DNA from 4 places in the Rhizobium sp. CB3090 genome. Region 4 is predicted to be linked to each of the others. Evidence: predicted binding sites of a transcription regulator. Region 4 holds the regulator's gene; each other region holds the start of a gene.
What was found. The regulator PhoB, encoded in region 4, activates phosphate uptake and scavenging genes when phosphate is short. The targets are predictions, from matches to a motif close to TGTCATNNANCTGTCAT.
Positions count from the first base shown of each region.

Region 1: the regulator PhoB is predicted to act here: its motif matches at 5,054-5,070, upstream of QA646_RS10580 (PhoX family phosphatase).
Region 2: the regulator PhoB is predicted to act here: its motif matches at 2,106-2,122, upstream of pstS (phosphate ABC transporter substrate-binding protein PstS).
Region 3: the regulator PhoB is predicted to act here: its motif matches at 2,141-2,157, upstream of QA646_RS06710 (esterase-like activity of phytase family protein).

Region 1 is NZ_CP121662.1:2,173,396-2,180,658, forward strand. It holds gene QA646_RS10565 (DUF4159 domain-containing protein) at 1-459, shown strand, start outside; gene QA646_RS10570 (glutamine amidotransferase) at 461-2,536, shown strand; gene QA646_RS10575 (GNAT family N-acetyltransferase) at 2,542-2,967, shown strand; gene QA646_RS10580 (PhoX family phosphatase) at 2,999-4,990, opposite strand; gene QA646_RS10585 (N-acetyltransferase) at 5,132-5,704, opposite strand; gene QA646_RS10590 (glutathione S-transferase family protein) at 6,033-7,022, shown strand; gene QA646_RS10595 (NUDIX domain-containing protein) at 7,033-7,263, opposite strand, start outside.
Region 2 is NZ_CP121662.1:914,206-921,468, reverse strand. It holds gene pstC (phosphate ABC transporter permease subunit PstC) at 1-871, opposite strand, end outside; gene pstS (phosphate ABC transporter substrate-binding protein PstS) at 948-1,919, opposite strand; gene QA646_RS04520 (cupin domain-containing protein) at 2,253-2,597, opposite strand; gene QA646_RS04515 (O-acetylhomoserine aminocarboxypropyltransferase) at 2,632-3,915, opposite strand; gene QA646_RS04510 (CoA-binding protein) at 4,077-4,505, opposite strand; gene QA646_RS04505 (hypothetical protein) at 4,617-4,946, shown strand; gene QA646_RS04500 (EamA family transporter) at 5,410-6,246, shown strand; gene QA646_RS04495 (hypothetical protein) at 6,343-6,486, opposite strand; gene rplM (50S ribosomal protein L13) at 6,485-6,949, shown strand; gene rpsI (30S ribosomal protein S9) at 6,952-7,263, shown strand, end outside.
Region 3 is NZ_CP121662.1:1,365,655-1,372,917, reverse strand. It holds gene recG (ATP-dependent DNA helicase RecG) at 1-437, shown strand, start outside; gene QA646_RS06710 (esterase-like activity of phytase family protein) at 480-1,958, opposite strand; gene QA646_RS06705 (DUF502 domain-containing protein) at 2,210-2,914, opposite strand; gene glmS (glutamine--fructose-6-phosphate transaminase (isomerizing)) at 3,091-4,917, opposite strand; gene glmU (bifunctional UDP-N-acetylglucosamine diphosphorylase/glucosamine-1-phosphate N-acetyltransferase GlmU) at 5,137-6,498, opposite strand; gene QA646_RS06690 (FadR/GntR family transcriptional regulator) at 6,601-7,263, opposite strand, start outside.
Region 4 is NZ_CP121662.1:128,559-135,821, reverse strand. It holds gene QA646_RS00695 (IS1182 family transposase) at 2-1,372, opposite strand; gene phoB (phosphate regulon transcriptional regulator PhoB) at 1,488-2,171, opposite strand; gene phoU (phosphate signaling complex protein PhoU) at 2,204-2,917, opposite strand; gene pstB (phosphate ABC transporter ATP-binding protein PstB) at 2,969-3,784, opposite strand; gene pstA (phosphate ABC transporter permease PstA) at 3,799-5,133, opposite strand; gene pstC (phosphate ABC transporter permease subunit PstC) at 5,130-6,611, opposite strand; gene QA646_RS00665 (substrate-binding domain-containing protein) at 6,643-7,263, opposite strand, start outside.

The DNA.
Region 1 (7,263 bases), 1.9 Mb from region 4:
GATACCCGCGACGCGATCGACACGATGGGCGACAACACCACGCCGAGCCCGAACGGTCAGCGGCTGCAGGCAATCCTCGCCAATCTCGACATTCCAGCGCTGGAGCCGGTGCCGGCCGGTCACGTGCTCACCAAATCATTTTACCTGCTGTCCAGCTTTCCCGGCCGCTATGCCGACAGCCCGCTCTGGATCGAGGCGCGGCAGGATACGCGCGGCGACGGCCACGCGGTCACCTCGTCGGACGGGGTGACACCGATCATGATCACCGGCAACGACTTCGCCGGCGCCTGGGCGACCGATGACAACGGCTCTCCGCTGCTGCCGACGGTGCCGCCGGATGAGACACAGCGCGAATATGCCTACCGCACGGGCGTCAACATCATGATGTACATGCTGACCGGCAACTATAAGTCCGATCAGGTGCATATCCCGGACATTCTGGAACGGTTGGGGCAATAAGATGAATATCGGTTTCGCCCCCTTCCTGCCCTGGCCCATTCTCGCCGCCCTTGCGGTGCTGACGCTCGGCATCGCCGCGCTCGCGATCTACCGGCGCATGCGCGGCAGTTGGATCCGCGCGCTGGCGGCATTCGCCCTGCTTGCCGCCCTTGCCAATCCCGTCTTGATGCAGGAGGACCGCGACCAGCTCTCCACCATCGTCCCGGTCATCGTGGATCGCAGTCCGAGCCAGGAGACACCGGAGCGCATCAAGATGACTGACGATGCGCTGGCCGCACTAAAGGACCGTCTGGCGCAATTCCCGCGGATCGAGCCGCGGATCGTCGAAGTGCGCGAACCCGCCGAATCCGAGTCGCCTTCGACACGGCTCTTCGCGGCGCTCTCCTCGGCGACCGCCGATGTGCCACCCGCCCGTGTCGGCGGTGCGATCTTCCTGACTGACGGTCAGATCCACGATATTCCCGGCGTCAACCAGCCACTCGGCTTCGATGCACCGATCCACGGGCTGATCACCGGCAAGCCGGACGAATTCGACCGGCGCATCGAGGTGGTGCGCGCGCCTCGCTTCGGCATCGTCAACGACGAAGACGTGCAAGTCGTATTGCGTGTCGTGGACGACGGCAAAAGTCCGGGCGGCACGGCGGCCGTGACCGTGAGAATGAACGGCGACGAGATCGCCACCCTGCAGGCCGCGCCCGGCCAGGATACGCCCTTCAGCTTCAAGGTACCCCACGCCGGCAACAATGTCCTTGAATTCGCAGTCGCCGAGGTGCCGGGCGAGGTCACGCCGATCAATAATCGCACCGTTCAGTTGATCGAGGGCATTCGCAAGAACATGCGCGTGCTGCTCGTCTCCGGGGAACCGCACGCGGGTGAGCGCGCCTGGCGCAATCTCCTGAAATCAGATGCTGCCGTCGACCTCGTTCATTTTACCATTCTGCGTCCGCCGGATAAGCAGGATGGTACGCCGATCAACGAGTTATCGCTGATTGCTTTCCCGACGCGTGAACTCTTCGTCGACAAGATCAGTTCTTTCGACCTGATCATCTTCGACCGTTACCAAGACCGCCCCAACGTCCTGCCGACGATCTATTACGATTACATGGCCCAATATGTCGAAAACGGTGGCGCGTTGCTGGTGGCTGCCGGTCCCGAACATGCGACGGGCAACTCGATCGCGTTGACACCACTGTCCTCCGTGCTCCCGGCCGAACCGACCGGCCAGATGATCGAGAAGCCCTTCTATCCGCGCCTGTCAGAACAGGGCCGCAAGCACCCGGTCACGCGCGGGCTGGATGGATCGGATACCGAGCCGCCGCATTGGGGGCGCTGGTTCCGCAGCGTCGATGTCGAGAAGCCGCAGGGCCAGACCGTGATGGTCGGCGCCGACAACCATCCCCTGCTGGTTCTGAACCGCGTCGGCCAGGGCCGGGTCGCCATGCTGCTCTCAGATCAAGGCTGGCTCTGGGCACGCGGCTACGAAGGCGGCGGACCGCATGTGTCGCTTTATCGCCGCATCGCCCATTGGCTGCTGAAGGAACCCGCTCTCGAGGAAGAGGCGCTGACGGCCCACGCTTCCGGCCGTACGCTGGAAGTCACTCGCCAGACGATCGGCGACGATCCCGGCCCCGCCACCGTCAAAGCACCTTCCGGCAAGACGCAGACCATCCAGTTGAAACAGGCGCAGCCAGGTCTCTACCAGGCCCAAAAGCACATGGATGAAATCGGCCTCTACCAGATCACCAGTGGCAATCTCTCGACGCTGGTGCATGTCGGCGCCGTCGACGCGCCGGAATTCAAGGCGATGATTTCGACCACGGAAACGCTGAAGCCCTTGGCGGAAAAAACCAAGGGACTTGTCACCCGTGTCGCGAGCTCCGGCGGCGGCGTCACGGTTCCGCCGATTCTGCCGGTGCGCGGTGCCGTTCGCATCGCCGACAACCAACGCCTGACCATCCGTATGACGGACGAAACCGTCTTGAAGGGCGTCAATAACCTGCCGCTCTTTGCAGGCTTCGCCGGTCTTGCTGCCCTCCTCTTCGCCTTCTCCGCCATGTGGTGGCGTGAAGGACGGTGAATATGATGCCGCAACTCGATGTGACCGATGCCCCGTCAGAAAGCGAACTCGCGGCGATCGGCCAAGGATTGACGGCCTTCAACACCGCTGATGTCGGTCCTTCCGAGCGCCGCTCGCTCGCTGTTCTGATCCGCGACGAAAGCGGCAAGACCATAGGCGGCATTTCGGGCTACACGGCCTGGGGCTGGCTGTTCACGGCATGGCTCTTCGTGCCGGAAACGCTGCGCGGCCAGGGCATGGCGGGAAAGCTGCTGGATGCAGCGGAGACGGAAGCGATCATGCGTGGCTGCCAAGGCGCCTGGATCGACACCTTCAATCCGCAGGCGCTGCGCGCCTATCAGCGGCAGGGCTATACCATCTTCGGCGAGCTGCCGGACTTTCCCAGCGGCCGCAGCCGCTACTTTCTGCAGAAAAAACTATCGCCCCGCTGATGGAAACGGGGCGATAGCCTGCTGCCAAACCTTACACAGCGATCTTGCCGCCGCCGGTCTTCGTGATAACCACCACTGCAGGCCGGACCGGCATGTCCGGCTTGAAATCCGGCCAGCGGGTCGACAGGTCCTCATAATAGGACGGACGGCCGTGTCCGGACCAGTCATCGCCGCCGTCGCCGGGATGCTGTACGGCGACGAAGGCCGTCCGATCATCGGGAAGGAACAGCGGGCCGCAAAGCTCGGCGCCGACCGGCACGCGATAGAACAATTTCGATGTCGCCCGCGCCGCGCCTTCCGTATCGACGGCCCAGAGGCCATCGGTGCGGCCGGTCGCCTTGTTATTGTTGCCATCGGTTGCCACCCAGAGGCGGCCGGCAGCATCGATCGAACAGTTGTCCGGCATGCCGAACCAACCGTTCTTCGTGGTGTCCGTCGAAAAGGACGCGCCGACATCGGCGACGGAAGGATCGCCGCATTTCAGCAGCACTTCCCACTTGCCTGATGTCGCCGAAAACACGCCGTCATCCTCGCTGATCTCGATGATATGGCCGAAGGCATTATCGGCGCGCGGATTGGCGCTGTCGATCTGCTCCGGCTTGCGCTTGGTGTTGTTGGTCAGCATGACATAGACCTTGCCGTTCACGGCATTGGGCTCGATGTCTTCCGGCCGGTCCATCTTGGTTGCGCCGAGCAGGTCTGCGGCGCGACGTGTTTCGATCAGGACATCGGCCTGGCTGGCAAACCCGTTTTCCGCCGTCAGCGGGCCTTGGCCGAAGGTCAGCGGCAGCCATTTCAGCGTACCATCCGCCGAAAACTTGGCGACATAAAGCGTGCCATCGTCGAGCAGATCGAGATTGGCGGCGCGGTCGGCCGCATTATAAGTACCCGCGGTCACGAACTTGTAGACATAGTCGAAGCGCTCGTCGTCGCCGAGATAGAGAACAACGCGGCCATCCTTGGAGACGATATTGGCTGCACCCTCATGCTTGACGCGGCCGAGCGCGGTGCGTTTCTTCGGCACCGACTGCGGATCAAGGGCATCGACTTCCACGATCCAGCCATAACGGTTCGGCTCGTTCGGCTCCTTGGAAAGATCGAAGCGATCGTAGAAATTCGCCCACTCATAAGCGCCTTCCGGCACGCCGTAACGCTTGTAGTTGGCCGCTTCCTTATGGCCTTCCGGCAGCTTGCCGGAGAAATAGCCATGGAAGTTTTCCTCAGCCATGATGTAGGTGCCCCATGGCGTGACGCCGCCGGCGCAATTGTTCATCGTGCCAATCACCTTCGTGCCCGTCGCGTCGGCCGACGTCTTCAGCCGGTCGTGCCCGGCCGCGGGGCCGGTCAACTGCATCTCCGTCGTTGCCGTGATGCGGCGGTTATATTGGCCATCCGGCACGATCTGCCATTTGCCGTCGACCTTTCGGATCTCGACGATCGTACCGCCATGCGCCGCCATTTCGACGTCGACCTGCGCCTGGCTGAGCGGCGCCTGCCTGATCTTGCCATCAGCGATGGTCACCAAACCCGGAAACATCAGATGCGGGTTGGTATATTCGTGATTGACGACCAGCAGGCCGTGCTCGGACGAACCGTTCAGCGGGATATAGCCGACATAATCATTGTTGTAGCCGAACTGTCGGCGCTGGGCCTCGGCCGTCTGGTTCTTGGGATCGAAGGCAGGCGAATCGGCAAAGAGCGCGTCGCCCCAGCGCAGCAGCACGCTAGCGTCATAACCTTCGGCGACATGGTGATCGGCATCAACGCCGGCTTCGACCTCCTTGAACGCGAAAGCCGTACCACCGGCGGCCCGTGCCTTTTCCGCACTCAGCAAAGCGAGCGGCCCCACCGTCGCAGTGATTGCGGAAACGGCGAGCGTCCCCTGCAGGAAGCCACGGCGGGAAAAGCGACGTCCGATGATTTCCCCCATCGTCGGATTGCCGGTGCCATTGCGCCCCTCGCCATCAGCCTCTTCCAGTTGGCTTGTCGGGAATATGTCTTTTTGCGTGAGATTTCCAGTCATTGCACTACCCCCAAGTTTAGCAGCAATCCTAATTTAGAACCGATGAAACTCTAGGTTTGCCATATGACAGGTAGATGAAAAAATGCCCCACGCGGGTAGCGCGCGGGCACCGCGCTACCCTGCCTGTGGAAATCGTTGTGACTAGACCGCGATTGCCCTCAGCGGCAGATCTTCGTCGTCATTCTCCTCATCGGAGACAACATCCGGGATGTCTGCCTCACGCCAGGCGATCGTGCCGGTGAGCCGCGCATGCGTATCGGCGGCGATCGGCACGACGAGCACCCTATTGGGATCGACCGGCCCCGGAAAGGCGAGCGCGTTATAAGCGACCTTCTCGAAACCGAGCGGACCGTAGTAAGGCGGATCGCCGACCAGGATCACCGCTTCCGACCCCTTGCGCTTGGCGGCTTCGACAGCGATCCGCACGAGCTCGCGGCCGATACCCTGGTTCTTGTGCGAGGGCCGCACGGCGAGCGGTCCCAGCAGATGCCCTTTGACAGAACCGGCCAGCACCGGCGTCATCCGGACGGAGGCGATCGTCTCGCCATCGTCGGCGCAGATGAAGGAGAGTGAGCGATCATGCGGCCCCTGCTCGCGAATCCGCGCTGCGGCGCGGGTGAACCGGCCGGGACCGAATGCTTCTTCGTTGATGATTTCGATGACAGCGTCATGCGACGCGTCCTCAGTGAGGTAGACCAGTTCGTGCTTGTGCATTAGACCAAAGAAACCAGATAGACATACGGGATGGTTCTCGAAAACGCTTGTCGAGCGTTCGGGATCATCGGCGTCGTCGCAGGCTTCTGATTGCTTCCATGGCAAGTGGTCCTCAAATTATGACAAGCCCGATAGCAGGAAATGCGCGGCTCGTCCAATGCAAAATGCGAGTGGCGCTTATTGAGGCATGATCTTATCCGAAACCGCCTCGCACTTTTCGGGATCATGTCTGTGACGCACTGTTCATCGTTTGCCGTCTCGAAATTCCGCGGGCATACCGTATTTTCCAGATCAAGTTCTTCGACAGGATCTCCGAAAGGATAGAGCAATGGGCATGTTGGTCGACGGCGCCTGGCATGACGTGTGGTATGACACCAAGGAAACCAAGGGTCATTTCAAGCGCGCGGCTTCGCAGTTTCGCAACTGGATCACCGCGGATGGGGCGCCGGGTCCGAGTGGCACAGGCAGCTTCAAGGCCGAGGCAGGCCGCTACCATCTCTATGTCTCGCTGGCCTGCCCCTGGGCGCACCGCACCTTGATCTTCCGTAAGCTGAAAAAGCTCGAGAGCCTGATCTCCGTTTCCATCGTCGATCCGCTGATGCTGGAAAACGGCTGGGAGTTCAAAGGCAGGGATGGCGGCACTGTCGATCACCTCTTCGGCGCAAAGGCGCTTTGGGAAGTCTACATCAAGGCCGATCCGCATTATTCCGGCCGCGTCACCGTTCCCGTCCTTTGGGACAAGCAGACCGGCACGATCGTCAATAATGAATCCTCCGAGATCATCCGCATGTTCAACAGCGCCTTCGACGGCCTGACCGGTTCGAAGGACGACTTTTATCCCATGGAACTTCGCGGCGACATCGATGCACTGAACGAGATCGTCTACGACACGGTCAATAATGGTGTCTACAAATCCGGCTTCGCCACCACGCAGGAAGCCTATGAGGAAAATGTCCTTCGTCTGTTCGAAACCCTGGACATGCTCGATAAGCGCCTGGAACGGAACCGCTATCTCTTCGGTGACCGGCTAACCGAGGCAGACTGGCGGCTGTTCACCACGCTCGCCCGCTTCGATGCCGTCTATATCGGTCACTTCAAATGCAATATCCGCCGCATCGAGGATTACCGCAATCTGTCCGGATACCTGCGTGACCTCTACCAGGTCTCCGGCGTCGCCGAGACGACCAATCTCGTGCACATCAAAAATCACTATTATCGCAGCCACAAGACGATCAATCCCACCGGCATCGTCCCCGTGGGTCCCGATCTCGATTTCAACCGGCCACATGCCCGCGAACGGCTGGCAAAGGCCGCTTGAGGCAGCAGGCCTACCAGTAATTCGAGGGTGGCATGTCGCCCTCCAGCTCCTTCAACCGCCGGTAGGTTGCCTTGGTCGTTCCGGGCGGCAGGGCATCAAGCGGAAAGAAGCCGCTTTCGACGATTTCCAGATCCGGCTTACGCGGCACGGTCTGCTCGACTTCCACGCGGTAGAAGATGACGTGATCGCGCTTGCTGGTTCTGTTGTTGAAGTAGACGTGGAAGATCTGCGGCCGGCCCGA
Region 2 (7,263 bases), 790 kb from region 4:
GCAGACCGTCGGCATCGCCGAAGTTGTTCGCGATCTGGGCGGAAATGGTAGTTGACGGCGAGATGATCGACGATTGCAGACGGCTAACCGAGCCTACAACGAAGGTGACAGCCATGGTTTCGCCAAGCGCGCGGCCGAGGCCGAGCATGATGCCGCCGACAAGGCCGCGACGCGTATAGGGGATGAGGATGTGGCGAGCCACTTCCCATGTGGTCATGCCCATGCCGTAAGCGGATTCACGCAGCATCGGCGGCACGGTGCTGAACACGTCGCGGGAGATCGCGGTGATGAACGGCAGGATCATGACGGCCAGCACGAGGCTTGCCGTCAGCAGGCCGACGCCCGGCGCCGGCGGCTGGAACAGCAGGCCGATCAACGGCACCTGGCCTATCGTCATCATAAGGAAGGGCAGGACATAGTTCTGCATCAACGGCACGAGAATAAACAGACCGACGATGCCGTAGATAATGGAGGGAACGCCGGCCAGAAGCTCGATGGCCGTGCTGATCGGACGACGCAGGCTGCCGGGGCAGAGTTCCGTGAGGAAGATGGCGATGCCGATGCCGAGCGGAATGGAAATCAGCATGGCAATGATCGAACTCACCAGCGTACCGACCACGGCAGGCACGGCACCATAGATATCGACTGGAGCACTCCACTTGGTACCCCAGAGGAACGAAAACCCGAAGGTCTGGAAGGTTGGCAAGGCATCGATGACAAGAACGGCAAGAATTGCCAACAGCAGAAGCACGACAAGAGTAGCCGAGCCAAGCGTCATAAAATAGAAAATCCGATCCTGCATCCGGAATTTTCTGGTGGCGGCGGTGGTATCCAGAGCCTGGAAGCCAGCCGTCTGAGTCGCATCAGCCATCGATTTCCCCTTGTCCTGTCACGAAAGGCGGACAGGGCCATTGCCCGGTCCGCCGCAACTTCACATCCAGCACAAATTATTTCGTGCCGAAGTCCTGCTTCCAGGACTTCTCGACAACCTCTGCAACATTGTCCGGGACCGCGAGATACGACAGGGCCGTCGCGTCCTTCTGGCCGTTCTCATAGGCCCACTTGAAGAACTTCAGAGCCTCTTCGTTCTTAGCAGCATCGGCCGGTTTCTTGTAGAGCATAACCCAGGTCGAAGCTGCAATCGGCCAGCTCTTTTCGCCCGGCTGATTGGTGATGATCAGGTTGAAGTTCTTGGCATGCGCCCAATCTGCGTTGGAAGCAGCAGCCTTGAAGGTGTCGAGGCTCGGCTCGATAACCTTGCCGGCAGCGTTCTTCATCTTCGCGAAACCGATGTGGTTGGCGACGACGTAAGAATATTCAACGTAGGAGATCGAACCAGCCGTCTGGTTGACAGTGGTGGAAACGCCTTCGGAACCCTTGGCGCCGAAGCCGACCGGCCATTCAACCGCCGTGTTCGAGCCGACCTTTTCCTTCCACTCCGGCGAAACCTTCGACAGGTAATCGGTGAAGTTGAAGGTCGTGCCCGAGCTGTCGGCGCGATAAACGACGGAGATTGCCGTGGAAGGCAGCTTCAGCTCGGGGTTGAGGGCCTTGATGGCCGCATCGTCCCACTTGGCGATCTTGCCGAGGAAGATGTCGCTCAGCGTCTTGCCGTCGAGAACGAGTTCGCCCGGCTTTACGCCTTCAATGTTGTAGGAAACGACGATGCCGCCGGAGATCATCGGGAACTGGGCAATGCCGTTCTTCTCGAGGTCAGCGTCGCTCATCGGCTTATCCGAAGCGCCGAACACGATGGTCTTGTCAAGGAGCTGCTTGATGCCGGCGCCCGAACCGACCGACTGGTAGTTGACGACATTGTTCGTCGCAGCCTTATAGCCTTCGGCCCACTTGGACAGAACCGGCGCGATGAAGCTCGAGCCGGCGCCCGTGATGTCGGCAGCAGAGGCCGAGACGGACATAGCCGCGATGAAGCCTGCAGTCAGGCAAAGCGAACGAAATTTCTGTTGCAACATGATTGAACTCACTTCCCAGAGTGATGAAAGGATTGCGAGCAGGAGATTAGCGTGGAGCGCCCCATTGGTTCGTACCCCCACCTCAATCTCCTGGCGACAGTGATGCCTCTAATCTCGCAGTGTTTCAGTTTGATGACAGTTTGGTGAAAGGCCAGTGACACAACTTGCGGCAATGAAAATGGCCGTCGCCCGGCCGTGCGATGAATACCTGCCCACATCCCAACAAGGCTCGCCTTTACGGATTAATCCGATCGCTTGGCGGCGGGATTAGCAGCGCCTTCAAAGACGGATTACATAATCCTTTCGAGTCGTTTCAATGACTTCCCACGTCCCTTTGAAGCCGGGTCTCAGAATCATCCGATCGCCGGCGCGCAGATGAAAAGTCTCGCCATTTTCGGCGGTGACGACCGAATAACCGGAAAGAATGTGGAAATACTCCCACTCGTCATAGACGATTTGCCATTTTCCGGGGGTCGCCTCCCATATGCCGGCATAGAGGCCACCGTCGGCTTCCTCGACGTTCCAGGTGCGGAACTTTGGCGCACCGGAAAGGACGCGATCGTCAGCGGGAGCGCCGGCTTCCGGCTCGATGCCGTCCTGGCCCAATCGTAAATATGTTGTCATAAATCCTCCGTCCCGATCCGGAAACGCTTCCGTGTCACACCTTCGCCAGCGCTTGTTCGAGGTCGGCGATGATGTCCTTGACATCTTCGATGCCGATCGACAGGCGTACGACATCGGGACCGGCGCCGGCGGCGATTTTCTGCTCGTCGGTGAGCTGTTTGTGCGTCGTTGAAGCGGGGTGGATGACCAGCGAGCGGGTATCGCCGATATTGGCGAGATGGGAAAAGAGCTCCAGGCCTTCCACCAAGCCCTTGCCCGCTTCATAGCCGCCCCTCAAACCGAAGGTGAAGACGGAACCCGCTCCCTTCGGCGAATAGCGCTGTTGCAGCGCATGGTTCGGATCGTCCTCAAGGCCGGCATAGTTCACCCAGGCCACCTTGGGCTGCTGTTTCAGCCAGCGGGCGACGGCGAGCGCATTGTCGGAATGGCGCTGCATGCGCAGCGGCAGCGTCTCTATGCCTGTGAGAAGCAGGAAGGCGTTGAAAGGAGAGATGGCGGGGCCGAGATCGCGCAGGCCGAGGACGCGGCAGGCTATGGCGAAAGCGAAATTGCCGAAGGTCGCATGCAGCACGATGTCGTTATATTCAGGCCTCGGCGTCGACAGCATTGGATAGTTGCCAGAGACCGACCAGTCGAAGGTGCCGCCATCGATTATCATGCCGCCCATGGAATTGCCGTGGCCGCCAATGAATTTGGTCAGCGAGTGCACGACGATGTCGGCGCCATGTTCCAATGGCCGGATGAGATAGGGAGTGGCCATGGTGTTGTCGACAATCAGGGGCAGGCCGTGCCTGCGGGCAACGGCGGCGATGGCCTCGATATCGACGAAGGTGCCGCCGGGATTGGCAAGACTTTCAATGAAGATGCCGCGGGTGCGGCTGTCGATCTCAGCCTCGAACGTGGCCGGATCGGCGGGGTCGGCCCAACGCACATGCCAATCGAAATTCCGGAATGAATGACCGAACTGGTTGACCGAGCCGCCGTAGAGCCGCCTGGCGGCGACGAAATTGTCGCCGGGCTGCATGATAGTGTGAAAAACGATCATCTGGGCGGCATGACCGGAGGCGACAGCAAGACCCGCCGTGCCGCCTTCGAGAGCGGCCACCCGCTCCTCGAGCACGGCTTGGGTCGGGTTCATGATGCGCGTGTAGATATTGCCGAACTGCTGCAGCCCGAAAAGTGCGGCGGCGTGGTCCGCATCCTGAAAGACGAAGGAGGTCGTCTGATAGATCGGCGTCGCGCGGGCGCCCGTCGTCGGGTCCGGCTGCGCGCCTGCATGGATCGCCAGCGTGTCGAAACCCGGATTATTCGTCGGCATACTTCTCTTCTCCCGCCCCTGTTGTGACGGGAGGATCATAACGTCTCAGGCTTGAAAGTTAACCGCGAACTTTGCCGAGCTTTTCCACCGGAGGGAAAAACCTGCCATCTTTCAGCGATATCGCATGTCAGGTTTTTCGCAGTCGGCGGCGCCCGCCAGCGTCAGGCGACCAGCCGCGGATATTCGATAGCCGGGCAGCGATCCATGACGACCTTGACGCCGGCCGCTTCCGCTCTTGCAGCGGCGGCATCGTCCCTTACGCCGAGCTGGCCCCAAATGACCGGTGGCCGCGGTTCGATCATGATCGTCTCTTCGACGACCGATCGCAGATATTCCGGCGCACGGAAAACATCGACCATGTCAACCGGTTCAGGGATATCGGCCAGATGGCCAAAAACCCATTGTCCGAAGATCTCCTTGCCGGCCTGTCCGGGATTGACGGGAATAACGCGATAGCCTCGCGCCATCAGATAGGCCATGACGCCGTTGCTTGGACGCGCGGGATTGGGCGATGCGCCGACAAGCGCGATGGTCCGCACGGATAAAAGAATGTCGGCGATATAAGAATCCTCATAACGGTCATGGTTCATCACAGAGCCTCCCATTGGATCACACTTGCGTTTTGCCACAAATCCGGAAACCACGGCCGCGGCTTTCGCGTATATATAAGCATTATAACAATTTCGAGGAGGATTGCTCCGATGAAAAAAATCGTTCTGCTGAGCCTGCTGATCGCCTCTGCGGCCACGCCGGCCTTGGCGATCTCGCGCTACAATTCCATGTCCTTCACCTGCGGCCAGGCGAAGGCGATCATCGACCGCGAACGGGCTGTCATCATGCGCTATCCGTCCTCCAGGGTGCGCAACATGACGCTTTATGATCGCTTCGTTTCAGACAGCAATGCCTGCGATACCGGCTTTTATGCCTATCAGGACTATATGCCCACCAAGGACCGAGCCGATTGCCCTGTCTATATCTGCCGGCCGTCGACCGATTTCGACGAGGATGATCTGATCATCCCGCGTCGATAGCAGCGACAGGTTGTCCGGCTTTCACGAAAGATGTGGCTCAGCCTGCAGGAAGCCTCGAATTTCCGACGCAGAGTGGTTCCTGCGCCCGCAATGAGTTTAGCCAACCGAAAGCAGCGGGATTCTTTCCATTACAATTTCTGCCTTCAATGGTACTACGATAACACCCTCACAGCGCTTTGGATGTTATCGAAATAACCCCGCGTCATGCGTTCACCCGGCATGCAATTTTTGTTCCCGCTTCATTCCCCTATAAATTAGAAACATCTCATGGTTGCGCAAACAAATCGAACAAACGAAGAACGCACAACCATGTTTTTCTATTGGGTTTATTGAAAGAAAGGACGGCCAGGCGCATGAAAACCCACACATTTTGTTGCCTTTTGGCGCATTGAGGCGCAAATGGCACCTGCATAGCCACAAATCGTCAAACCTTTGCCCGTTGCCGCGCAATCCCGAGGTCTCCTTGTCCGCTGACGTTATTGCACTCGTTCTCTTCGGCGCCCTGCTGCACGCAACATGGAACGCCATCATCAAGGCCGGAACGGACAAGTCGCTGGATGCTGCCATGGTTGCAGCCGGCGGCGCGGCAACCGCCCTGCCCTTTCTACCGTTTCTGCCATTGCCGGCTTCGGCCGCCTGGCCATTCATCGGCGCGTCGGCGATCCTGCAGTTCGCTTATTTTCAATTGGTCGCCGCGGCCTACCGCGCCGGCGACATCGGCCTCGTCTATCCGCTCATGCGCGGGGTGGCGCCGCTGATCATCGTGGCGACCAGTGGCTTTATCTTGCGGGAGGCGCTGTCCGGTGGCGCGCTGCTCGGCACGATGACGATCTGCGCCGGGATATTGACGCTTGCCTTCGAAGCCCGCAAGGGCGGCCGGCAGGCCATCGTGCTCGCTCTATCCAACGCGGTGGTCATCGCCACCTATACCTATGTCGACGGCATTGGCGCACGCCTTTCCGGCAATTCCATATCCTATACGCTGTGGATGTCGCTCCTACCGCCGGTACTCCTGTTCACCTGGGCGATCTCGCGGCGTGGCGTTTCCGTCGTCGCCGCCCACGTCCGCTACAACTGGTGGCGCGGGCTGATCGGCGGCGGCGGTTCGCTGACATCCTACGGCCTGGCATTGTGGGCGATGACAAAGGCTCCCGTCGCCATGGTGGCGGCGTTGCGCGAGACATCGATCCTGTTCGCGCTGGTGATTTCGGTGGTTATCCTGAAGGAGCGATCGAGCATCTGGCGCTATGTGGCCGGTGCCATTATTGCAGGGGGTGTATTGGTTCTGAGGCTGGCTTAGAGACAAGAAATATGTGGTATTAACACACCGTATATTTAACCTATTGATTTTAATCGGTAATTTTTCAGACTGCAAAATCTCCTCTTATTGACCTCCTCACCCATTCCCTTTATAAGCCGCACCAGATCGCAGCCTTTCCGGGCTGCTTTCTTTTTGGCGCGTGTTTCGCTCGCCAAACCAAGCAACAAGAAACGCCCTGATGCCTTCGGGCTCGGGGATCCAAAAGAGAGTATTCAACATGGCTACCTTCTCCCAGAAGCCTGCAGAGGTGGAGAAGAAGTGGGTTCTCATCGACGCCGAAGGGCTCGTCGTTGGCCGTCTCGCTTCTATCATCGCAATGCGTCTGCGCGGCAAGCATAAGGCTACCTTCACGCCGCACGTCGACGACGGCGACAATGTCATCGTCATCAATGCCGACAAGGTCGTCTTCACCGGCAAGAAGTACGAAGACAAGGTTTACTACTGGCACACCGGTTATGCCGGCGGCATCAAGGAGCGCACCGCTCGCCAGATCATCGAAGGCCGCTTCCCGGAGCGCGTTCTCGAGAAGGCTGTCGAACGCATGGTTCCGCGCGGCCCGCTCGGCCGTCGCCAGATGAAGAACCTGCGCGTCTACGCCGGCTCCAACCATCCCCATGAAGCCCAGCAGCCGGTCGTTCTCGACGTGGCCAAGCTGAACAAGAAGAACGTAAGGAGCGCCTGATAATGGCTGATCTCTCTTCCCTGAAGGATCTCGGCACGGCATCGGAAGCTGCTGCTCCGGTTCACGTCCGCAAGGTCGATTCGCTTGGCCGTTCCTACGCGACCGGCAAGCGCAAGGACGCCGTCGCCCGCGTTTGGGTCAAGGCCGGCTCCGGCAAGATCATCGTCAACGGCAAGGACTACACGGCATACTTCGCCCGTCCGGTTCTGCAGATGATCCTGCGTCAGCCGATCGTCGCTGCTGCCCGTGACGGCCAGTTCGATATCGTTGCAACCGTCGCCGGCGGCGGTCTCTCCGGCCAGGCCGGTGCCGTT
Region 3 (7,263 bases), 1.2 Mb from region 4:
ATGTGCCGGACGCGACGATCATGGTGATCGAGCATGCCGAGCGTTTCGGTCTGGCGCAATTGCATCAGTTGCGTGGGCGCGTCGGACGTGGCGACGAGGCGTCCACCTGCATCCTGCTTTATAAAGGGCCGCTCGGTGAAACCGGTCATGCGCGGCTTTCGATCATGCGCGACACCGAGGATGGTTTCCGCATTGCCGAGGAGGATCTGAAGCTGCGTGGCGAGGGCGAGTTGCTTGGCACGCGCCAGTCCGGAACGCCGGGCTTCCGCATCGCCAGCCTCGAAGCCCATGCCGATCTCCTGGAAATCGCCCGCAAGGACGCCGCCTATCTGATCGAACGCGATCCGGAGCTCGCGGGTGAGCGTGGCATGGCAGTGCGTACCCTGCTCTATCTCTTCCGGCGCGACGAGGCGATCCGGTTCCTGAGGGCGGGATAGGTGGATGGACGCGGCAACCGCGTCCATCCACATCAAGGGCCATTACTTGGCGGAAAGGCCGGGGATCGTGACCTGGAACACCTGGAACATGGTATCGACATCAGCTCCGCCATCACCCTTATAGGCAGCGCCAACCTGGAAACCGTCCTGGGTCAGGAAGTCGTTGTCATTGGCGACGAACAGGAAGTAATCGTCCGGCAGCTTGGGATCCTGGACGCTTGCGAGCGACATGGCTTCCCACTTTTCGGAGAGATTGTTGCGATCGTTCGGTGCGCCATTGTGGAGACTGAAGCGAGCAAGGTCGGCGCTGTCGTTGATATCGATGAACTGGCTGACTGCAGCGGGCTTCACGGACGGATCGAGAGCGCCCTTGGGAGCGACCGGCTTGTCGGCATCGAATTGGCTGCCGGCAATGTCGGTTGCAGCGGCGACGTCGACGACATTAATGCTGCGGTAAAGCGACTTATCGCCCTTCACGCCGTAGCCGTTGTTGCTGTCGCGGGCCAACATGAGGAATGTCTGCGGCGAGAGGGCAACGATTTCGCTCTGGGCGGCAACTGCCGTCTTGCCTTTGGCATCGGTGAAGACCGGCAGCGGCACGACATATTCATGCACCAGCTTCAGATGCGCAGGATCGGCGGCATCATAGACCAGCGCGCGGGTATTCTGCCGGGTCGGGCTGGAATCGCCGCCATCCTGGCGGGTTGCGGACTGCAGCACGGCGATGAGGAATTTGCCGTCCGGCGTCAGGGACATGCCTTCCAGGCCCTGATTGTTCTGGCGGCCGCTGGTCGGATCCTTCGGGTCCGGAGCGGATTCGCCAGGACCGGGATTGTTGGAGGCGAAGTTGACGGCGCCATTGCGCATCGGCAGCAGCGCAGCCGGAGGCGGTGTTGCGGACATCATGCGGCCATCGGCGGCGAACCGATAGATATAGGGGCCATATTCGTCGCTGATGAACATCGTGCCATCGGGCAGTCGAGCGACGGCTTCGGTGTCGAGCGAAATCTTGCCGTTCGGCGCTTGGGGCAGCAGCGGCATGCCGTCAGCCGGTTGACGGGTGCCGTTGGCCGGATCGAGACCGGTGGTGTCGGCGCCTTTGTTGTCCGTCAGCAGCATGGTGCTTGCGAGCTTTGCATCTACGCCAGACTGTTCCTTACCGGCCGGCGGCGTTGCGCCCGGAGCAACCGGCGTCAACTGGACGTCGATGGAGTTGAGACGTGGACGGTAGTCGGTGGTGCCGACGGCATTGTAGCCGCGATCCGGCAGCAGCCACAGTGACCCTTTGTAGGAACCATCGGCATTGCGCACCCAGCTCTTGGTGTCGATGGACATGCCCGAACCGGAGCCGAAAGTCTCGCCGAACTTGTCGCGCAGATTGGCCGGGATGCGGCCGACGGCGACGCGGCCCTTGTTGACCAGCGTGACGCCGCCGACGGTGACGGAGTTGTCGGCGAGGGCTGCGACCGGGGCAGCGAAAACGAAAGTGGCGAGCGCTGCGGAAATCAGCGGCAATGTCATTGAACGCAAGTTTTTCAAGGCAATATCCTCCTGATGAAAAAGCCCTTTTTGCTGGAACGGCATTCACCTTCAGACGCGGCCCAAAGCCGCGACGAACGATATGTCCGGCTCTGATGATCCCGGACCTTCGACAATGAGGTGCGCCCCGTTTGCCTTTCCGGCAGACGGTCTAGGACGGCAACATGATAAGGACATGACAACTCGCTCCAAACGCGTGGGCGAGACAGGAAGAGATCGGAAAAAGCGTGGTTCTAAGACAAGGTTTTTACGGGAACAGGCGCCGGCGGCGGCAGTTCCTTGCCGATCAGCTTTTCCCGATATTCCGGCGAGACCAAGCCGCCGGAGATCAGCAGCTTGGCGCCATCTTCCGGGCTCATGTCCAGGATCGTGATCTTTTCACGCGGCACGAAAACCAGGAAGCCGGCTGTCGGCACAGGGGTCGGCGGCAGGAAAACGGCCACCATATCATGGCCCATCGCGTTGAACTTCGAGGCAATTTCACCCTTGGCGTCGGTCGAGATGAACACCATCGACCATAGGCCGGGGCTCGGATATTCGATCAGGCCGACCTTCTTGAAAGACGTGCCCTGCTCTTTCAGCACGGTTTCAAAAATCTGCTTCACGCTTTTGTAGATCGTTCGCACCAGCGGCACGCGATGCACGATCGATTCGCCGAAGCGGACGATGCTCTGACCGATCAGGTTCTTGGCGAGGAAGCCGACGATCGTGATGAAGATCATCGCGATCACCAGGCCGGTGCCGGGGACGGCGAAGTTCAGATAACTTTCCGGATCGTAGCGCGCCGGAATATAGGGCCTGACCCAGCTATCGGCCCAGTGGACCACAGACCAAGTGAGCCAGAGCGTAATGGCGATCGGCGCGCAGATGATCAGGCCCGCCAGGAAATTGTTTCTGATCCGCGTTGCCACAGACATTTTGATGGGTTTTTCAGTCATTCGCCGTTCGAAAACTCCGTTCCGTCGCCACCGCTAACCGGCAAATTCCCCCACCATCTCCTATGTCAAACGTGCCAGAAATCGGCGCTTCGCACAACCCGCCAGTCACGTCATCAACGGGGATCGGAGCCCCGTTCACGATGACGTTATTTTAGAAAAATAGCGGGGAATGCGACCTATTCCACCGTCACCGACTTGGCCAGATTGCGCGGCTGATCGACGTCCGTGCCCATGAAGACAGCGGTGTGATAGGCAAGCAGTTGGATCGGCAGCGAGAAGATCATCGGCGCGATGATTTCATCGACAACAGGCAGGATGATCGTCGCCATGGTCGGCAAGGTCGAAGCCGCAGCCCCGGCCTCGTCGGTGATAAAGATGATGCGGCCGCCACGCGCCGCCACCTCCTGCATGTTGGAGACGGTCTTGTCGAAGAAGCGGTCGTAGGGCGCGATGACGATAACAGGCATGTTCTCGTCGATCAGCGCGATCGGCCCATGCTTCAGTTCGCCTGCGGCGTAGCCTTCGGCGTGGATATAGGAGATTTCCTTGAGCTTCAGCGCGCCTTCCAAGGCGAGCGGGAAGCTGGTGCCACGGCCGAGATAGAGCACGTCCTTGAACTTGGAGATCTCGCGGGCAAGGCTTTCCATCTGCGGCTGAATAATGTTCAGCACCCGGGCCATGATGCGCGGCATCTCGACGAGATGACCCACCATCGCTTGTTCGTCCTCAGCGCTGACCGTACCACGCGCCTTGCCGGCGCCGATCGCCAAAGACGCCAGGACTGCAAGCTGGCAGGTGAAGGCCTTGGTGGAGGCAACGCCGATTTCAGGGCCGGCCATGATCGGGAACACGGCATCGGATTCGCGCGCGATGGTCGATTCCTTGACATTGACCACGGCACCGATCTTCAGGCCATTGTCCCTGCAGTAGCGCAGCGATGCCAGCGTATCGGCGGTTTCACCGGATTGCGAGATGAACAGCGCGGCTTGCGATGGCAATAGCGGCATCTCGCGATAGCGGAATTCGGAGGCGACATCGATCTCGACCGGCAGGCGGGCATAGCGCTCGAACCAATATTTGCCGATCAGGCCGGCGAGATAGGCCGTGCCGCAGGCTGAGATCGCCAAGCTGGACACCACGCTGAAATCGATCGGCGATGCGGATGCGTGCACCCGATGACTGAAGAAATCGACATATTGGCTGAGCGCATGGGAGATCACCTCCGGCTGCTCGTAAATTTCCTTTTCCATGAAGTGGCGATGATTGCCCTTGTCGACCACGTAGGCAACCGCCTGCGATATCTGCCGAACGCGGCTGACCTCCTGGCCGCTGAAATCGACGACTGTGGCGCCGTCGCGGGTAATGATCGCGCAGTCGCCGTCGACGAGATAGGTAATCTCGTTGGTGAAGGGCGCCAGCGCGATGGCGTCGGAGCCAAGGAACATCTCGCCATTGCCGAAACCGATGGCAAGCGGCGGGCCGGAGCGGGCTGCCATGAGCGTATTGGGATCGTCCTGGAACATGACGACCAGTGCATATGCACCGGTTATGCGGTTCAGCATCTTCAGCATGGCTGCGCGCGGATCGAGGCCCTGGCGGAGATATTTCGCCAGGAGATGCGCGACCACTTCCGTATCGGTCTGCGAAGCAAAAATCTTGCCTTCAGCCTTCAATTCCTCGCGCAGCTCGGAGAAATTCTCGATGATGCCGTTATGGACGACGGCGACGCCCTCGACAAAATGCGGATGGGCATTGGTTTCATTGGGAACGCCGTGGGTCGCCCAACGGGTGTGGGCAATGCCGGTGATGCCGGGCAGCGGTTCCACATCGAGCCGCTTTTCGAGATTGAAGAGTTTTCCTTCGGCGCGGCGACGATCCATGACGCCGTTATGGATGGTGGCAACGCCAGCCGAATCATAGCCGCGATATTCGAGACGCCGCAAGGCATCCACCAATCGTCCCGCCACAGCCTTCGTTCCGACAATTCCCACGATGCCGCACATGCAACTCTCCGTCTGCCCAAAATGTTGGGGCAAGTCCTAATGATTCTAATAGTTTTCTCAATCGCCGTGACGGTCACTTTCGGTTTCTGACCGTTACGCGACCCTACCGCGCCGAAGCATCCAAAGGATGCGCTGGGGACGCAGCAGGACTTTAGAGTAGCGCATAATCCTTTCCTTAAATCGATTCCGATTTAAGGGCTCATGCGCTGGACTTTAGGCTTAGTGGCTGCCCTTCTTCGCCGCCTTGATGGCTAGGGCCCGCTCGCGAATGACCTTGGCACGGCCAGGTTTTATCTCCTGGCGGGCGCGTCCGAAGGCAAGCGCTTCTGCCGGGACATCCTCAGTGATGACACTGCCCGAGGCAACATAGGCGCTGTCGCCGATGCGCACGGGCGCAACCAGCGACGAGTTCGAGCCGATGAAACTGTTTGCGCCGATATGGGTCTCATGCTTGTTGACGCCATCATAGTTGCAGGTAATCGTGCCCGCGCCGATATTGCTCCCGGCCCCGATGGTGGCGTCGCCGATATAGGTCAGATGGTTGACCTTGGCGCCCTCGCCGATTTTGCCGTTCTTCACCTCACAGAAGTTGCCGACCTTCGAACCGCCAGAAAGGTCCGCACCCGGGCGTAGCCGCGCGAACGGGCCGACCGTGGCGCCGGCGCTGACATGGGCGCCTTCGATATGCGAGAAAGCGTGAATGACCGCACCCCCGTCGATAACGGCGCCGGGACCGAAGACGACGTTCGGCTCGATCAGCGCGTCCTGGCCGACCACCGTGTCGTAGGCAAGGAACACTGTTTCGGGCGCGATCATGGTGACGCCCGAAAGCATCAGTTCCTGACGCCGCCGCTCCTGCCAGAGGCGTTCGATAAAGGCGAGTTCAGCGCGGTTGTTGCAGCCGGTCATCTCCACTTCCGGCGCATCGACGGCGACCGCACGGCCGCCGAGGGAGCGGGCGATCTCGACGAGATCGGTCAGATAATATTCGCGCTTGGCATTGTCGTTGCCGATGCGGTCGAGCAGGTCGAGCGCCTTGCGGCCGTTGATCGCCATCAGGCCGCTGTTGCACCAGGTAACCGCAAGCTCGGCATCGGTCGCATCCTTGGCTTCGCGAATGGCGATCAGCTCACCGTCCTTGACGAGCAGCCTGCCATAGGCATTTGGATTTTCCGTGTGAAAGCCGATAACGACGATGTCGTTGCCTTCGGCCAGCCCTTGACGTGCTGCGCGAAGCGGCGCGTCGGTGAGCAGCGGCACGTCGCCATAGGCCACCAGAATATCGTCATAGCCCTCTGCAATCGCCTCACGAGCGGCGAGCACGGCATGGCCGGTGCCGAGGCGCTCCTTCTGCAGATAGGCTTCCACCTTGACGCCGGCGACGGAGGCCGCGGCGGCGACCTTCTCCGCATCGCGTCCGACGACGAGCGCAGCAGTGGAAATATCGGTCTTGGCGATCGCTTCCATCACATGCGCGATCATCGGACGGCCGGCGATCGGGTGCAGCACCTTGGAGATCGATGACTTCATACGGGTGCTGTCGCCGGCGGCGAGGATGATGGCGAGGCAGGTGCGTTCCATTTCAAGCTCCGAAAGATACGGTCCGACGAAGCCCAGGGACAGGCTTCGTCTCCTCATAGCAACTAGTTGAGCGGTGAACTACGGCGAAATTAGACGTAGGCGTCAAGCGTCCGCGAGTGCGGCGAAGGCCTGCTGGACGTGTTTGCGGCCGTCGAAAATAACGAATTCCATCGCCTTGTGCGCCGCCAGCCCGTCGTGAGCCGCGATAGCGTCCACGATGGCCATATGCGTATCGGCAATGTTGCCAAAGCCGTTGCTGGAGGGAGGCGCGCTCATCCGGAACATGCCAACGAGGGCCGCTTCTATCAAGCCGCCGAGCGAGCGCATGAAGGGATTGTGGGACGCTTCTGTGATTGCCAGATGAAAATGAAGGTCGGCGATGGCGAGACTGTCCGGAGTGTGTTCCGGTGCGGCCATCGTCATCGCAAGCCGCCGCAACAATTCGATTTCCTCAGGGCTGGCGCGCTCCGCCACGAGACTGGCGGCAAACGGCTCGAAGGCCAAGCGGATGTCATAGAGGTGGAGAAGGAACTCTTCGTTGACGCCGCTTTCAAAGTGCCACGTCAGCACGGCGCTGTCGAACATGTTCCAATGGATCTTCTCGGTGACACGCGTTCCGACCCGGGCGCGCGGAACGACCAAACCTTTTGCCGCGAGCGTCTTCATGCTCTCACGCAGGACCGTGCGCGACACCTTGAACCGTTGCAGAAGATCGCTGTCACCGGGAAGAATGCTGCCGACGGGAAAGGCGCCAGACACGATCGC
Region 4 (7,263 bases):
CTCACGCCAGGCTCGGTTTGGGTGCTTTGGTGAGCGCCATGGCGATCTTCTTGATGTTCTGCGCTGCTGCCGCCAGCAGGCACTGGCAGGCGACGCGGGTGAGACTTCGGAAGCGGGCATAGCGGTGCCCGTGCAGTTGCTTGGCATCGGCAAAGGAGCGTTCGACCGTCTCCTTGCGGCGCTTGTAGATAGCCCTTCCCCAGGGGGTGAGACGGTGGGCATCGGTGCGTTCACGAGCATCTTGCCAGACATGGCGGGTGATGGAGCGGACCGCTTTGGCGTTGGATGTGCAGGAGGCCAGCAGCGGACAGGTTTGGCAGATGGCCGGATCGGATGTGTAGTGCTTGTAGCCGTTGCGGTCGGTGGTGGCATAGGTCAAGAGCTGACCCTCGGGGCAGCGATAACCATCGGCTTGCATGTCATGGACGAACTTCGACTTGCGCATCATGCCGGCCTTGGGCGGCGTCGGATTGCGATAGCCGGTGACGCCGAGGATCTGCCGGTCTTCCAGCCCCTTGGCGATACCGGCCGTGGCATAGCCGGCATCCAGTCCGACGGCACCGACGTCGAAGCCGAAGCGGCGGCGCTGCCGGTCCAGCCGATCGAGATAGACGATCGAGTCATGCACGTTGGCCGGTGTGACATGGGTGTCGGTGATGATGGCAAGCTTGCCGTCCACCGTGCGGTGGTCGAGATAGAAGAAGCCCTTGGGCTTGCCGTCGCGCACCATATAGCCCGCCTCCGGATCGGTGCGGCTGACCTTGGTCTCCTTGACCTGCGGCTCGCGCTCCTTCTCCTTCAACGGCTTCTGGCCGTGCACGACACGCTCGGCCTCAATGGCCCGGTCGAGATCGGCCCAATAGTCGGCACGCGACTTTTCGATCATGGCAAGATCGTATTTGCCCTTGTTGGCATTGGCCTTCAGATGCGTCGAGTCGGTATAAAGCACCGTGCCGTCGACCAGCTTGTGGGCGATCGCCTGTTCGACGATATGATCGAAGATATCCTGGGCTACGCAGGGATCGTTGAAGCGCCGGCGGCGGTTCTGCGACAAGGTCGAGGCGTCGAACACTCCGTCCGTCAGCCTCAGCCGCAGGAACCAGCGATAGGCGACGTTGACCTCGATCTCGCGCACCAACTGACGCTCCGAGCGGATGCCGAACAGATAGCCGATAAACAGCGCCTTGAACATCAAGGTCGGATCGAGCGCCGGCCGGCCGTTGTCGGCGCAGTAAAGTCCGGCAACACGATCATGGATGAAGGAAAAATCGATCACCTGATCGATCTTGCGAAGCAGGTGATCCTTCGGCACCAGGCTATCGAGCGTCACCATCTCGATCGCCGTCTGTTCGGCAGCGGGTTTCTTCAACATATCCCAATGAATCACAAAATCCCCAGCATCGCCAGGGGTTTGTCAGCAGTCTGAACGGGCCGAAAGGCCCGTTTTCTGTTTCCGCCGCTATATTGGCGGCCAGTCGGTTGCCCGATCAGGCCTCCATGGAATAACCCGCGCCGCGAACGGTGCGGATGACGTCTTGCATATTGGAGAAATTCAGCGCTTTGCGCAGGCGGCCGACATGCACATCGACGGTGCGTTCGTCGACATAGATATCGTGTCCCCATACGCCGTCGAGCAACTGAGAGCGCGAGAAGACGCGGCCGGGCGATGACATCAGGAATTCCAGCAGGCGGAATTCCGTCGGCCCCAGGCGCACTTCACGGCTCTTGCGGTGGACGCGATGTGTTTCGCGGTCCAGTTCGATATCGCCACAGCGCAGCACCGTGGACAGAACCTCCGGGCGGGCTCGGCGCAGCATCGCCTTGACGCGGGCCATCAGCTCCGGCGTCGAGAACGGCTTGACGACATAGTCGTCCGCGCCGGTGGAAAGACCGCGTACGCGCTCGCTTTCCTCGCCGCGAGCGGTGAGCATGATGATCGGCAGGCGCTCTGTCTCCGGCCGCATACGCAGCCGACGGCAGAGCTCGATGCCGGACACGCCAGGGAGCATCCAATCGAGGATCAGAAGATCGGGGATGCGCTCCTGGAGGCGCAGCTCGGCTTCGTCGCCTCTCAGGATGGTGTCGACCTCGAAGCCCTCGGCCTCGAGATTATAGCGCAGCAAAACGCTTAGCGCTTCCTCGTCTTCTACAACAGCTACTCTCGGAACCATGCGCCTGTGGTCTCCTTCTCTTGGCGTCTACTTTATTCCGTCACCGCACCGACGGTATTGGCGGTATCGTCCTTCGGGCGCTCGCCTTCGGGCTGGGCGCCGGTTGCCATGTAATAGATCGTCTCGGCGATGTTGGTGGCATGGTCGCCGATACGCTCGATGTTCTTGGCGCAGAAGAGAAGATGCGTGCAGGTGGTGATGTTGCGCGGATCTTCCATCATGTAAGTCAGCATCTCGCGGAAGAGCGAGGTGTACATGGCGTCGATTTCCTCATCGCGCTCGCGGATCGACACAGCCTTATCAGGCGAACGGGTCGTGTAGACGTCGAGCACTTCCTTGAGCTGGACGAGCGCCAGTTCGGAGAGATGCTCGATGCCGCGGGCGAGACGACGCGGAACGCCGGTGCCCTGCACGGCGATGACGCGCTTGGCAGTGTTCTTCCCGAGATCGCCGACGCGCTCCAGATCCGCGGCGATGCGGATGGAGCCCATGATTTCACGAAGGTCGGCAGCCATCGGCTGGCGGCGGGCGATGGTGACGATCGCCTTGTCGCCGACTTCGCGCTCGGCGTGGTCGAGAATGACGTCATCGGAGATGACCTTCTGCGCCAGGGCAGCATCGCCGTTTACCAGCGCGCGGACGCTGTCGCTGACCATCTGCTCCGCCAGGCCGCCCATTTCGGAAATGCGGCGCGTCAGGAACTTCAGGTCTTCGTCGTAAGCAGAGAGAATGTGTGTAGAGACCATTTTTCTATCCTCTAGGTGAAAGGTGTGAAGGGAGCCGCGCGGGGAGCATCATCAGCCAAAACGGCCCATGATGTAATCCTGCGTGCGGTAATCATCGGGATTGGTGAACATCTTATCGGTATCGTTCTCCTCGACCAGATGGCCGTGATGAAACATTGCGGTACGTTGCGAAACGCGGGCTGCCTGCTGCATGGAATGCGTCACGATGACGATCGTGAAGTTCTCTCGCAGCTCATGAATGAGTTCCTCGACTTTGGCGGTGGCGATCGGATCAAGCGCCGAGCACGGCTCGTCCATGAGAATGACCTCCGGACTGACGGCGACGGCGCGCGCGATGCAAAGGCGTTGCTGCTGGCCGCCGGAGAGGCTGGTGCCTGCCTCGAAGAGCCGGTCCTTTACCTCGCCCCACAGCCCGGCCTTCTGCAGGCTGGTTTCGACGATATGGTCGAGGTCGGTCTTGGATCGATGCAGCCCATGGATACGCGGCCCATAGGCGACGTTCTCGTATATCGACTTCGGAAACGGATTGGGCTTCTGGAACACCATGCCGACGCGAGCGCGCAGCTCAACGACGTCAATGGCGTTATCATAGACATCCTGATCGTCGAGCGTGATCTTGCCGGTGACGCGGCAGGTGTCGATCGTATCGTTCATACGATTGAGGCAACGCAGGAAGGTGGACTTGCCGCAGCCGGAAGGACCGATCAGCGCGGTGACCGTGTTGGCACGAATGTTCAGGTCCACGTCGAACAGCGCGCGCTTGTCGCCATAATAGACCGAGACGGCCTGACCGATCATCTTGTAGGGGATCGTCGTCATCTTCCTGGCCAGTGCTTTTTCGCTCGCGACTTCCGTCATCATGTTCATTCCATCGTCTCCTGTCACCAGCGCCGCTCAAAGCGACGGCGCAGCAGGATGGCGCCGATGTTCATCGCAACGAGGAAGAAGAGCAGGACGATAATGGCTCCGGAGGTTCTTTCGACAAAGGCGCGCTCTGCTTCACTCGCCCACATGTAGATTTGCACCGGCAGGGCCGTCGAAGGATCGAGCGGTCCCGCCGGATAATTGGCGACGAAGGCGACCATGCCGATCAAGAGTAGCGGCGCGGTTTCACCGAGCGCGTGCGCCAGACCGAGGATCGTGCCCGTCAGGATGCCGGGCATGGCGAGCGGCAGGACATGATGGAACACCACCTGCATGCGCGAGGCGCCGAGACCGAGGGCAGCACTGCGGATCGACGGCGGCACGGCACGCAAGGCCGAGCGCGTGGCGATGATGATCATCGGCAGCGTCATCAGGCTCAGCACCAGTCCGCCAACCAACGAGGCGGAACGCGGCAAGCCCATGAAGTTGATGAAGACCGAGAGGCCGAGCAGGCCGTAAACGATCGACGGCACCGCGGCGAGATTGTTGATATTGACCTCAATCAGATCCGTCAGCCGGTTCTTCGGCGCGAATTCCTCGAGATAGATCGAGGCGGCAACGCCGATGGGCAGCGCCAGGACCAATACGGTCAGCATGAGATAGAACGAGCCGATCAGTGCGACGCCGAGACCCGCGGCCTCCGGACGGCTGGAATTGCCCGACAGGAACAGGCCGGTATTGAACGCCTCGTGCAGGGCGCCGGTCGCAGCGAGCTGTTTCATCCAGGCAAGTTGCCGGTCGGAGACCTTGCGATCCTTTTCGTCTGCCGTCAGGTCGATCTCACCCTTATTGGCGGAGTCGATATTGGCACTGGCGAGGAAAGTGACCTTTGCCGTCTTCCCGATGACAGAAGGGTCGGCCAGGACCTTGTCGCGCAACGCAATCCGCGTGCCGTCCGAGACCATTTCCGTCGCCTCGCGCATGAGCGTCCGATTGGAGGGATCGATGCCCAGCGCCTTCACCAGAGCGTCACGGATGAGAACGGGATAATTGGCTGATATCAGCACTTTCGGATCGCTTCCGCGTTTGCCTGAGGGATCGATGACCTTCTCGGTGAACTCGATCGGCAGGGTGATCGAGGTCTGCACGAAGGCGGTATAGCCGTGGCGCACAACAGTGGAGACCAGGACGATGAGGAAGACCAGGCCGAAGATGACGGCGGCAAGCCCATAGGCGCGGAACCGGCGTTCGGCGGCGTAGCGACGCCTGATGCCAATATCGCGCCGCAGCGGCGCCCCTGGCGTGAGCCCGCGCGGAATAGGCGACGGGGAGGAAGATACGACTTCGCTCATTCGTATTGCTCCCTAAATCGGCGGACGATGTAGAGTGCATAGACGTTCAGGCAGAGGGTCAGGCCGAAGAGCGTGATGCCAAGCGCGAAAGCGACCAATGTCTGCGGGGAGGTGAATTCGAGGTCGCCGGTCAACTGATTGACGATCTTTACGGTGACCGTCGTCATCGGCTCGAAGGGGTCGAGCTGCATGCGGGCGGCAACCCCGGCAGCCAATACGACGATCATGGTCTCGCCGACCGCCCGCGACGCAGTCATCAACAGCGCGCCGACGATGCCCGGCAAAGCGGCCGGCAGCAGGACGCGCTTGACCGTCTCCGACCGCGTGGCGCCGAGGCCGAGCGAACCGTCGCGCAACGAGCGCGGCACGGCCATGATGATGTCGTCGGAAAGCGAGGAGACGTAAGGGATGAGCATGACACCCATGACGAAGCCGGCGGTCAAGACGCTCTGCGCCTCGATGAAGCTCGTGTAGCTGCCCGTCAGCAAGCCGTTGATGTCGGCGGAAATATCGCGCAGGAACGGCCCGACGGTCACCAGGGCGAAAAAGCCGTAGACGATGGTCGGAATGCCCGCCAGCACCTCGAGCATCGGCTTTGCGACGGAGCGCACGCGGGCGGAGGCATATTCGGCCATATAGATCGCGGCAAACAATCCGACGGGAACCGCGACCAGCATGGCGACGAAGCCGATATAGAGCGTACCGGCCAGCAACGGGATGAGGCCGAAGGTACCCGATGTCTGCGCACCGGCGCCGGCAAAGCGTGGATCCCAGACAGTGCCGAAGAAGAATTCGGCGGCAGGAACCATGTTGAAGAAGCGGGCGGCCTCCGACAGCATCGAAGCAGCGATGCCGACCGTCGTCAGAACGGCGATGGAGGAGGCAATGATCAGACCGCCGAGGATGACCTGTTCTACCTGGTTGCGGGCGCGAAAGCGGGGAGCGATGGCGTGCAGGCCATGGGCAGTGCAGAGCAACGAAAGAATGATCGCTACGACGGACATGACGACATGGCTCGCATGCCGCATGCCGTTATATCGATTGGCGGCGTCGATCATGTAGCCGGTCGGCCGGGCGGCGAGCGGGATGCCTTTTTGCGCCAGGGCCAATTGAAGATCGGCGGAGCCGTTGGCGACGGCGGCAAGTTCCTGGTCGTCAAGCTGGCGCATGCCATGGGCTAGGCTGCGCACCATGCCGTAGCTGAGTTTGAGTTCCGCCGCCGGGAGGGATTTCACCTCCTCCGGAAAGGATCCGACCACGAAACGATCGATAACCTCGGGGCTGATTACCAGCCAGGCGCAGATCAGCGCCAATGCCGGCAACACGGCCCAGATGGCGGCATAGGCGCCGTGATAGCCGAGCCGCGAATGCATGGCCGAGAACCTGTTGCCCGACAGCGCAGCCGCTCTCGTCCGCCCCAGCACGAAGGCAAGGGCGCCGATGATCGACAGGCACAACAGCAACAGTGACAAACTCATTCCTATTCCCCGACGGGCAGTCCTTACGCAATCACATGATCTTGCCGTCCGCGATATCCTTGCGGATCTGGTCGCGCTCGGCATCGGGCGCCGGCACCAGGCCGTACTCGGCCAGGGGGCCATCCGGTCCGATCATCTGATCGCTCGTGAAGAAATCGACATATTCCTTCAGGCCGGGAATGACGCCGAGATGCGCCTTCTTGACGTAGAAGAACAGCGGCCGCGACACCGGATAGGTGCCGTTGGCGATGGTCTCGCCCGACGGTACGATGCCGCTCACGGTCGCGACCTTCAGCTTGTCGGCATTGTTCTGATAGAAGTAGAGACCGAAGACGCCGACGCCGTGCTTGTTGGCGTCGATGCGGGCCAGCGTTTCAGGATAATCGCCGTCGATATCAACCGCCGCGCCGTCCTTGCGCACCGCAATGCATTTCTTGGTCTGCTGATCGGGATCGGAAACAGTCGCCTTGATGACATCAAGCGCACCGGCCTCCTTGCAGCCGGCAGCGAGCACCTTCTCTTCGAAGACCTCGCGCGTGCCATGCTTTTCGCCCGGAATATAGGCAGCGATCTCAAAGCCAGGCAGGGACGGATTGATCTCGGACCATTTCTTATAGGGATTGGGGACCAGCTTGCCGTTCACCACAACCTC